3 linked regions of the Prosthecobacter sp. genome follow. The protein of the gene in region 1 binds, or shares a complex with, the protein of each later gene. Links are inferred from orthologs where the notes say so. Each region holds a gene or a part of one and is shown in the gene's direction. Other genes may lie near its edges.

The links.
Region 2: the proteins of nuoB (region 1) and U1A53_RS02535 are in contact, whole or in part, in a crystal structure (PDB 6Y11), measured with the Thermus thermophilus proteins. The link is inferred for Prosthecobacter sp. from one-to-one orthologs. Residues at the interface, in WP_096411117.1 of Thermus thermophilus: Arg16, Glu17, Gly18, Leu24, Leu27, Val28, Trp30, Gly31, Arg32, Asn34, Ser35, Trp37, Thr54, Asp55, Ala56, Asp59, Ala61, Arg62, Phe63, Gly64, Glu66, Val67, Phe68, Arg69, Ala70, Ser71, Arg73, Gln74, Ala75, Asp76; in WP_096411122.1 of Thermus thermophilus: Arg36, Val44, Arg45, Met46, Gly47, Pro48, Asn49, Arg50, Val51, Leu57, Gln58, Ala61, Asp62, Ile64, Lys65, Ile67, Phe68, Lys69, Glu70, Ile72, Val74, Glu223, Ala224, Glu225, His233, Thr234, Glu235, Tyr236, Ser237, Trp241.
Region 3: the proteins of nuoB (region 1) and nuoD are in contact, whole or in part, in a cryo-EM structure (PDB 6KHJ), measured with the Thermosynechococcus vestitus proteins. The link is inferred for Prosthecobacter sp. from one-to-one orthologs. Residues at the interface, in WP_011056552.1 of Thermosynechococcus vestitus: Leu46, Met47, Tyr48, Thr50, Ala51, Cys52, Phe54, Ile55, Glu56, Ala58, Ala59, Ile61, Gly62, Ser63, Arg64, Phe65, Asn76, Pro78, Thr89, Thr91, Lys93, Met94, Ala97, Leu101, Met123, Phe124, Ser126, Asp127, Ser128, Tyr129; in WP_011057128.1 of Thermosynechococcus vestitus: Pro17, His18, His19, Pro20, Ser21, Met22, Val25, Arg27, Met29, Thr31, Ile38, Asp39, Cys40, Glu41, Pro42, Val43, Ile44, Gly45, Tyr46, Leu47, His48, Arg49, Gly50, Met51, Lys53, Ile54, Asn57, Arg58, Pro65, Tyr66.

Annotation. Positions count from the first base shown.
Region 1 is NZ_JAXMIH010000006.1:950,766-953,839, reverse strand. Bases 1-2,924 are described here. They hold nuoB (NADH-quinone oxidoreductase subunit NuoB), read left to right. Parts: upstream 1-1,156; coding sequence 1,157-1,693; downstream 1,694-2,924. Other genes in these bases: U1A53_RS06615 (PQQ-binding-like beta-propeller repeat protein), read left to right, coding at 2,368-2,924; U1A53_RS06620 (NADH-quinone oxidoreductase subunit C), read left to right, coding at 1,705-2,277; dnaK (molecular chaperone DnaK), read right to left, coding at 1-781. Outside these bases: more of U1A53_RS06615, read left to right, coding at 2,925-3,074. UniProt on the Escherichia coli protein: NDH-1 shuttles electrons from NADH, via FMN and iron-sulfur (Fe-S) centers, to quinones in the respiratory chain. The immediate electron acceptor for the enzyme in this species is ubiquinone.
Region 2 is NZ_JAXMIH010000005.1:372,738-375,841, reverse strand. Bases 19-2,972 are described here. They hold U1A53_RS02535 (complex I subunit 1 family protein), read left to right. Parts: upstream 19-871; coding sequence 872-2,074; downstream 2,075-2,972. Other genes in these bases: U1A53_RS02525 (DUF1080 domain-containing protein), read left to right, coding at 2,572-2,972; U1A53_RS02530 (VanZ family protein), read right to left, coding at 2,037-2,456; U1A53_RS02540 (DUF4282 domain-containing protein), read left to right, coding at 415-792; U1A53_RS02545 (TraR/DksA C4-type zinc finger protein), read right to left, coding at 19-320. Also shown: more of U1A53_RS02545, read right to left, coding at 1-18; more of U1A53_RS02525, read left to right, coding at 2,973-3,104. UniProt on the Escherichia coli protein: NDH-1 shuttles electrons from NADH, via FMN and iron-sulfur (Fe-S) centers, to quinones in the respiratory chain. The immediate electron acceptor for the enzyme in this species is believed to be ubiquinone.
Region 3 is NZ_JAXMIH010000006.1:825,086-828,202, forward strand. Bases 151-3,117 are described here. They hold nuoD (NADH dehydrogenase (quinone) subunit D), read left to right. Parts: upstream 151-987; coding sequence 988-2,247; downstream 2,248-3,117. Other genes in these bases: U1A53_RS06090 (hypothetical protein), read right to left, coding at 151-808; U1A53_RS06100 (NAD(P)H-dependent oxidoreductase subunit E), read left to right, coding at 2,282-2,782; U1A53_RS06105 (type II secretion system protein), read right to left, coding at 2,847-3,117. Also shown: U1A53_RS06085 (hypothetical protein), read left to right, coding at 1-56; more of U1A53_RS06090, read right to left, coding at 71-150.

The DNA of each region.
Region 1 (3,074 bases):
CCTTGATGCGCTGGATGGCATCCGGCTGGTTGGTGAGGTCGATGCCGCTGTCGGTTTTGAATTCGTTGACGATCCAGGTGATGAGGGTGTTGTCCCAATCGTCCCCGCCGAGGTGCGTGTCGCCATCCGTGGCGAGCACTTCGAAGACGCCGTCGCCGATTTCGAGCACCGAGATGTCGAAGGTGCCGCCGCCAAGGTCATACACGGCGACTTTTTCGTCCGACTTGCTGTCGAGGCCGTAAGCGAGGGCCGCTGCGGTCGGCTCATTGATGATGCGGCGCACGTTGAGTCCGGCGATCTCACCAGCGGCCTTCGTAGCATTGCGCTGGCTGTCATTGAAGTAAGCGGGAACCGTGATGACGGCTTCCGTGATCGTTTCGCCGAGCTTGGCTTCGGCATCGGCCTTCAGCTTGGCCAGGATCATCGCGCTGACTTCCTGCGGGCTGTAAGTCTTCGTTTCGCCGCCGACTTCGACCTGCACATGGGCATCGCCATTGCTGGCGGCCACGATCTTGTAGGGCATGCGCTTGTCGGCATCGGTCAGCTCGACGAATTTGCGGCCCATGAGGCGCTTCACGGAGAAAACGGTGTTGCGGGGATTCGTCACGGCCTGGCGCTTGGCGGCCTGACCGACGACGCGTTCGCCGCTCTTGGTGAAGGCGACGATGGAAGGCGTCGTGCGGGCGCCTTCGCTGTTTTCGAGCACCGTGGCCTTGCCGCCTTCAAGGACGGCCATGCAGGAGTTCGTGGTGCCGAGGTCAATGCCGAGGATTTTGCTCATGATGTAGGTTTTGGGGGAAAGGTGAAACGGAAGGTTTTGGTGGTCATTCCTTGGCTAGACGCGTGCCAAGTGGGGTCGGCGGCGCTGGAGGCCTTGATTCTACGAGGCTCCAGCGTGTTGGCCTCAAAGTGCCACCAGCCGCGATGACCGCCAAAGTGCCAGGTTTTGGCACAGTTGAGCTGGCACTTGGCACAGTTGGGATGGAGCGCACGCGTCCCCGCGTGCTGTTTTCCGCGTCCTCGCGGAAAACCTGCCCAGCGCGAGTGAATGCAGCACGCGAGACGCGTGCGTTCCCTCTTTGTGAAAAGATTCACAATCTGTTTGCCGCTCCTTCGCACGGGGCGTATTTCTCACGGCTCTCTCACCCCACGTCCCATGGTCGCCCCTGCTGAATCCACCGTTGCTGCTTACGATTCGAAGATCGAAGGCAATATCATCTTCACCAAGATGGATGCCGCCATCAACTGGATGCGCAAGAACTCCATGTGGCCGATGCCGATGGGCCTGGCCTGCTGTGCGATCGAAATGATGGCCGCCGCCTGCAGCCGCTACGATTTGAGCCGCTTCGGCGCCGAAGTGATGCGTTTCTCCCCCCGTCAGGCCGATGTGATGATCGTGGCCGGCACGGTGACCTACAAGATGGCCCTCGCGGTGAAGCGTGTGTGGGATCAGATGCCCGAGCCGAAGTGGTGCATCGCCATGGGTGCCTGCGCCAGCAGCGGCGGCATGTATCGCAGCTATGCGGTGCTCCAGGGCGTCGATCAGATCATTCCGGTGGATGTTTACATCTCAGGCTGTCCGCCGCGCCCCGAGGCGCTGCTCGAAGGCATGATGCGCCTCCAGCGCAAGATCGAAACCGAGCACTCCTTCCTTGATCAGAAGAAGGAATTCATCGACGAACTGTCCGCTTAATTTTTACGACCATGAATGCCGCCCAAATGGCCGAGGCCTTGAAGCAAAAGTTCGGTGATGCCGTGCTGGAAGTGAAGGAGTTCCGTGGTGAGCAGACGCTCGTCGTCAAACTCGCCAGCGCGAAGCCGCTGCTCAAGTACTGCCGCGACGAACTGAATTTCGATTATCTCGTGGATGTCTCCAGCCTCGACTACTTGGGCAAAGAACCGCGCTTTGAAATGGTGTACGAGCTTTACGGCTACGGCCATCTCCAGCACCTCCGTATCCGCGCCGCCGTGGCCGAGGACGTGGAAGTCCCCACCGTCAGCGACCTCTGGCCTACTGCGGACTGGCATGAGCGCGAGGTGTACGACATGATGGGCATCAAGTTCACCGGTCATCCCGACCTGCGCCGCATTTTGATGTGGGAAGGCTACCCCTACTTCCCGCTGCGCAAAGACTTCCCGCTCGAAGGCCTGCCCAGCGACATGCCCGATGTCGGCTTCACCAAAGTCGCCCCGATGGCCGACGGTCCCTTCGTCACCAGCCCCGGCGCTGGTGATACCGTCACGCGCGAACCGCGCTCCCGCAAACCGTTGGAGTAAGACTTCTGTGGGCGCAAACCTTCCGTGAGCTGCGAAAGAGCTCCGGTTGCCTGGCCGTTCACCCTCGCCCTTGCATTTTCCTTCTCCATCATGACACGCACCCACCTCACCACCGTCCTCGGCCTGGCTCTCGCCACGACCGCTTTCTCCGCACCCACCGACTGGCCTGCTTTTCGCGGTCCGAATCGCGATGGCGTCATCCCGGCGTTGAAAGACGTCAAATGGAGCCTCAAGGAAGTTTGGAAACAACCGACTCAGACGGGCTTCAGTTCCTTCTCCGTCGCCGATGGCAAGGCATACACCCTCGTCGTGGCCGAAGTTGACGGCAATCCTGGCGAGACGCTCGTCTGTTTAGACGCCAACAGCGGCAAGACCCTCTGGCAAACATCCATGACCTTGGTGGCCAAGTACGGCAACGCTGGCAAGGATGGTGACGCCGGCACCCCGGACAACAATGGTGGCGACGGTCCCCGCTCCACGCCTGTCATCGACGGCGGCAAGGTCTATGTGATCGACACCAACCTTGGCGTGCATTGCGTCAATGCCGCCGACGGCAAAAAAGTCTGGGAACACGACACGATGAAGGAGCACAACGGCAAGCCCATTCCGTGGATGAACGCCGCCTCCCCGCTCATCGACGGTGAGATCCTCCTGCTCGCCGGTGGTGGCAAAGGTGAAGCGCTCCTCGGTTTGAACAAAAACACCGGTGCCGTCGTGTGGAAAGGCCAGGACGACAAGATGACCCACGCCACCCCGATCCTCGCTGACATCCACGGCGTGCATCAGGCCATCTTCTT
Region 2 (3,104 bases), on another replicon or contig:
GGTTTCTTGGCGGGGGCTTTTTTGATAACGGTTTTCTTCACAGGTTTGGGGGAGGGTTTCTTCGGAGCAGGCTTTTTAGGCGCCGCTTTTTTGGAAATGGGTTTGCTCTTCGACTTGGCCGCAGGCTTCACTGCCTTGGCGGGAGTTTTCTTGACTGGCTTGGCCGCAGGCTTTTTGGCCGCAGGCTTCTTAGCTGCGGTTTTCTTGGATTTCGCAGGCATGACTAGGTCGATGTTGGGATTGTCGATGAGCTTATCGTATAACCGCACCCGGCCACGGATGCGGAAAAAGAGGCGCGGATTCTGGCTGTGGTTGTCCATGCGCGCAACCACTATTCCGAGGCGTTGCAAAAGCCCCTCCAGATGAGTGATCTGACGGGTTGCGGCAGGTTTCTGCCGGGATACTCTGCTGGTCATGAATGCCGAACAGTCCCCCGGTTCCGCGCTTTCCAGCCTGTGGCAGCAAATCCGTGCCGTGCTCGACCTCGTGCTGGATCTTTCCTTCAAGCGCTTTGTCACCCCGCGGCTGGTGCGCATGCTGTATGTGCTGAGCCTGCTGGCGGCCTCGTTCTATGCGCTGTCCTACATGTTCAGCGGCTTCCAGAACGGCACGTTCACGGGCATTTTCCAGATGGTCACCGCACCGCTGGCCTTTCTGCTCTACCTGATCGTCGCACGCGTGGCGGTGGAACTGATCCTCGCGATCTTCCGCATTGCCGACCACATCGCGCCGCTGAACGAGGAAGCGGGGGCAAAGTCTGCCCAAGCTCCGCCTGCGAATCAGCCTCTGTGACCCAAAGAGGGGGACTTTGTGAAACTTTTCACAAAATCGGGTTGCCGCCCATGCGGAGGGCCGGATAATCGCCGCGCTGATGTTCACGCCACTGCTCGCCAATCTTGATCTTATTGCCCTCGCCGCCTCGGTGGGGAAGATCGTATTTTTGACCTTTCTGGTCATCCTCCCGCTGGTTTCGATCGCCGTTTACTTTGAGCGACGCATCTCGGCGGTGATTCAGGACCGCGTGGGGCCAAACCGCGTGGGCGTGCCGCTGACGCTGCTGGGCTTCAAGAAAGACTGGCAGCCCTTTGGCATCGGTGGTCTGGCACAGGCGGCAGCGGACGGCTTGAAGTTCATTTTGAAGGAAGATTTTGTTCCAGCCCATGTGCGCACCTTCTATTACTGGCTCGCGCCCTGCATGACGGTGGTGCCTGCCCTGCTCACCTGCGTGGTGCTGCCGTTTGGCAGTGAATTGAACCTGTCCTTTCTCGGGCTCGCCGAGCCGATCAAAATGGTGATCGCTGATCTGAGTGTCGGGCCGCTGTTCACCTTCGCCATCGCCTCTCTCGGGGTCTATGGCATCGTCCTCGCTGGCTGGGCCTCCAATTCAAAATACCCCTTCCTCGGCGGTGTGCGTGCGAGCGCGCAGATGATCTCGTATGAAATCTCGCTGGGACTGTCGGTCATCCCGGTGCTGATGATTTTCGGTGAGCTGAACCTGACCAAGATGTCCGCGTTCCAAGATGCCAACGGCTGGCTGCTGCTGCCACTCTGGGGCGAAGGCCTCAGCGTCGCACGCTGGGTGCTGCTGATCCCCATTGCCATTTCCTTTGTCATTTTCACCGTTTCGATGTTTGCGGAGACGAACCGCCTGCCCTTCGACCTAGCCGAGTGCGAAACGGAGCTGGTGGCAGGTTATCATACGGAGTACAGCTCGATGAAGTTTGCGCTGTTCTTCATGGGTGAATACGCCGCCATGATCATCGGCTCAGGCATGGCGGTGACGCTGTTCCTCGGTGGCTGGAGCATTCCCTGCTGGCCGTTGCTGGAAAAAATCATCCCGCTGCAGCTCCATTTCAGCCCCGGCGACACGCCGCTCTACACCGGCCTGCTGCACATCGCGACGTTCTTCGCGAAGGTGTTCTTCTTCATCGTCTTCTTCATCGTCATCCGCTGGACGCTGCCGCGCTTCCGCTTCGATCAGCTCATGGCGCTCGGCTGGAAGGTCTTTTTCGAACTCGCCCTCGCGAACGTGTTCCTCACCGCGCTGCTGATGTGGTGGTTCCCGTTGAAGTGAGCCATTTCTCAGCGCACAACGCGAGGAAAAACCCGAGGAAGCCGCCGAGCGTGTCAGCGATCCAGTCCCGTAAATCGCCGCCGCTACGGCTAGGGGTGAAGGTTTGATGCCACTCATCAAGGACGCCGACAATGGAGCAGAACAGCACGGTCAAAACGATGGCGACCGCCGTCTTGCGGGCGAAACCGGCGAGCCGCAGGCTGAGCAGGAAGCACATGCCACCGGCGGCGAAATAGAGTGTGTGCTCGATTTTGTCGATGCCCTCGAATTTCCCAGGCGAGGGCAGTTTGCTCTGCTCTGAGAGCCAGTAGAGAACGGCCGCCCAAAGGATGACGAACGAGCGCCACAGTTGGGGCGAGGAGAAAAAACGCGGCAGTTGCATCGCGCGCGGTGTATCACCGGCGGGAAGAACCGCAAGCACGATTCGCCACGCCCGCAAAGCGATAGACAAGCGCACGCCCTCGCGTTACACCTCGCCCGCCCAACCTCATCCAACCATGAAACTGCACCTCACGCTCGCCGCTTTGTTCACCGCGCTCTCCTTTGCCAGCGCCGAAGAGAAAGAGATCTTCAATGGCAAAGACCTGACCGGCTGGGAGGGCAACAAAGACCTCTGGAGCGTGAAGGACGGCGCGATCACCGGCATCACGCCACCTGACCCCGCCGATCCGAAGAAAGGCATCATCAAGCACAACACCTTCCTCGTCTGGAAGGGCGGCACCGTGGCTGATTTCGAGCTGACGTTCCAGTTCCGCATCGAAAAGGGCAACTCTGGCGTCCAGTACCGCAGCAAGGAACTCACCCCAGGCGAGTTCGGGCCGATCATCAGCGGCTATCAGGCCGATTTTGAGGCCGGGGAAAAATACAGCGGCATTCTTTATGAAGAACGCGGTCGCGGCATTCTGGCCCTGCGTGGTGAGAAGACCGTGATCAAGGCCGGTCCGGACGGCAAGAAGCCGGTGGTCGAAAAAGCCGGCACCGTGGGCGATAGCGCCGCGATCCAGGCCGCGATCAAGAAAGAGGATTGGAA
Region 3 (3,117 bases), 130 kb from region 1 along the record:
AGAAGCTGGAAGGCATGGGGCTCAAGCCGGATGGCACCAAGTTGGGTGACGAATAAGGCCTCGTGGCGGCTTATTGGGCCGAGACGTTCGTTTTGATCTCCGCAGTGACTCCACCGCCGTGAGCCGCGCCGAAACGCATGCCGACATGAACTTCAGGAAAGCGGAAGCGACGGCCTGCGCGCGCCCCCCTTCTGCGTGATGCGAAACCGAGCACGGCAGCGATGATGGCACCGCAGGCGAGCGTGATGAGAATGGCGAGCGCGAAACGCTTTTCACGCCGCTGAATCCAGAGCGATTGCTTGAGCCGCACGCTCTCCATGACACGCAGCCGGTCGATCCATGAGCGGGTGGCGAGCGCGAGGCGCTCGTCGAGCGTGAGCTTGGCATCGGTGAGGATGCGGCGCGTGTCCTGCATGATCTCGACGAGTTCGGCGGATGGATAACGTTGCCAAAAATCGGGGGCGAAGGACATGGCGCTGCTGTTGCTGGCCCGATCATAGGCCATGAGCACGGCGGGGCGCTCCGCGCTCCATTCGCGACGCGTGATCTGAGCCTGACGCCGGACGGTGATGCCCGCCGGGGTGAAACTGGAGGCGGTGATCCAGGCGTCGCATTTCAAATCCTCACGGAACAGCTTCAGTTCATAGGCGAGCTGGCGGTGGGTTTCTTCAGTTAGCGCCCGGGTGTCGTCCTGGATGCCATCAGCGGGGGCGGCGGCATGAGCGATGCCCCCTGCAGCCCAAATCAGCCAGAAACCAGCCCATGCCGGGAGAAGCAGGCGTTGGTTGAGGCGGGAAACGGGTCGCATGGTCGGGACAGTCTGTCTCAGACCGGGCCTGTGGGCAACTTTTCGGGAAACTGCCTTTATATAATGCAAAATGATGAGGGACTGAGGTGGCTTGTGAAATTTTTCACAAAATCGCCTTGCCGCTCTTTGGGCAGCGTAGATAGATAGTCTTCACGCCCGAGACCAGACCCCTGCTTTTCATGCCCACCGTCACCCGAGAATACGAGGCCCCGGATACCGCCGCCAAGGCAGCCCGGCAGCTCGAAACCGTGGAGGAAGCCACGACGGACATCGTGGGGGAGAAATTGGTGCTCAACATGGGGCCCAGCCATCCGGCCACCCACGGGGTGCTGCGGTTGATCCTGGAGCTGGACGGCGAAATCATCACCAAAGCTGATCCAGACGTCGGCTTCCTGCATCGTGGTGACGAAAAGATCGCCGAGAACATGCACTACAACCAGTTCGTGCCTTACACGGACCGGCTGGATTATCTGGCGCCACTGGCGAACAACGTGGCGTACGCGCTCGCGGTTGAGAAACTCATGGGCTGGGAAGTTCCGGCACGTGGCCGGGCGATTCGTGTGATCTGCTGTGAACTGGCCCGCATCTCCGCGCATATGCTCGGTGTCGGAGTGTTTGCGATGGATGTCGGGGCGATGACGGTGTTCCTCTACACCTTCACCGAGCGCGAAAAGGTCTACAATCTTTGCGAGCAGCTCACAGGAGCGCGCTTTACCACCAGCTACACGCGTGTGGGCGGCCAGATCCGCGACCTGCCGAACGGCTTTGTCGGTGCGGTGAGGCAGTTCCTCGGCGAACTGGAACCTGTGATCGACGAGATCGACAAGCTGCTCTCCCGCAATCGCATCTTCATGGAGCGGACGCAGGACATCGGGGTGATTTCCAAAGAAGACGCCATCGGCTATGGCCTCACGGGTCCGAATCTGCGTGGTTCTGGCGTTGATCATGACATCCGCAAGGCGAAGCCTTATCTGGATTACGACAAGTACGAGTTTGATGTCCCGGTGGGAACGAAGGGGGACTGCTATGACCGCTACCTCGTGCGCATGGAGGAGATGAGGCAAAGCGTTCGCATCCTGAAACAGGTGTTCGCCAGTTTGCCTGAAGGTCCGATCAACGTGGCAGACGCCAAAGGGCTGCTGCCCAAGAAAGAAAAAGTGCTGATGAAGATGGAGGAGTTGATCCACCACTTCATTCTCGCCACCCAGGGCATTGATGCGCCCGCTGGAGAAGTTTATTTTGCCGCCGAGAACCCCAAGGGCGAGCTCGGCTTCTACATCAACAGCACTGGTGGCGGCGTGCCGCATCGTCTGAAAATTCGCGCTCCCTCCTTCCTGAACCTCAGCATCATTTCCAAACTGATTCCCGGCCACATGCTCAGCGACATTCCCGCCGTGCTGGGCAGCCTGGACTTCGTCATGGGCGAGTGTGACCGCTGATTTAACCCAACCTTTTCATCCGAGACACGCACGCATGGCCTTTGAAGTTCCAGCCGAGTTGGAAAAACGCATGGACGAGGCGATCTCGCATTATCCTGTCTCAAAACGCAGTGCTGTGCTGCCACTGCTACATCTGGTGCAGGAGCACTTTCGTTTCATCGGCGATGAGGCGGTGACCTGGGTGGCCGCCAAGCTGGGCTTGGAGCCGATTCAAGTGCTCGAAGTAGTGACTTTCTATCCGGGCTTCCGCCAAGCCGCTCCTGGCAAGTTTCACATCCGCGTCTGCCGCACGCTTTCGTGCGCGATGGCTGGCAGCTACGAACTGATGGATGCGCTCTGCAAGGCCGGGAACATGGACCGCTCCCACACTGACCATCACCATCCCATCGCAGTCAGCCCCGATGGCAAGTACAGCATCGAGTTTGCCGAATGTCTTGCGAGCTGCGGTTTTGGTCCCGTGTGCATGGTTGAGGACGACTTTTATGAGAAGGTCGATCCGGCGACAGCGGGGACGTTATTGGCAAAGTACGCCTGATCCCGGAAAACAAAAGCGCAGCGGTCATTCCCGCTGCGCTCAAGATTCGATTCAAAGCCGGCTGTTACTTCGATCTCCAGGACACCACATCGTCCTTCGTCTGGGGCACGAGATCCTTACCATAGCTATAAACGGCAACTTCCGTGGGCAGTTTTTGAGGAGGCGGGCTGGTCGGATTTTGCGCGATGGTGGGGTCGGAGCTGTTTAAATCGGGATTCATCACCTGTTTGTCGCCATTGGTGTCGAGCAGCACATAATAAGGCGACCCCCAAAGATCGACCAGTTTGTAAGGTGGCTGCTGGTTGACGAGACCAAATTTGCCGTTCTTGGCGATC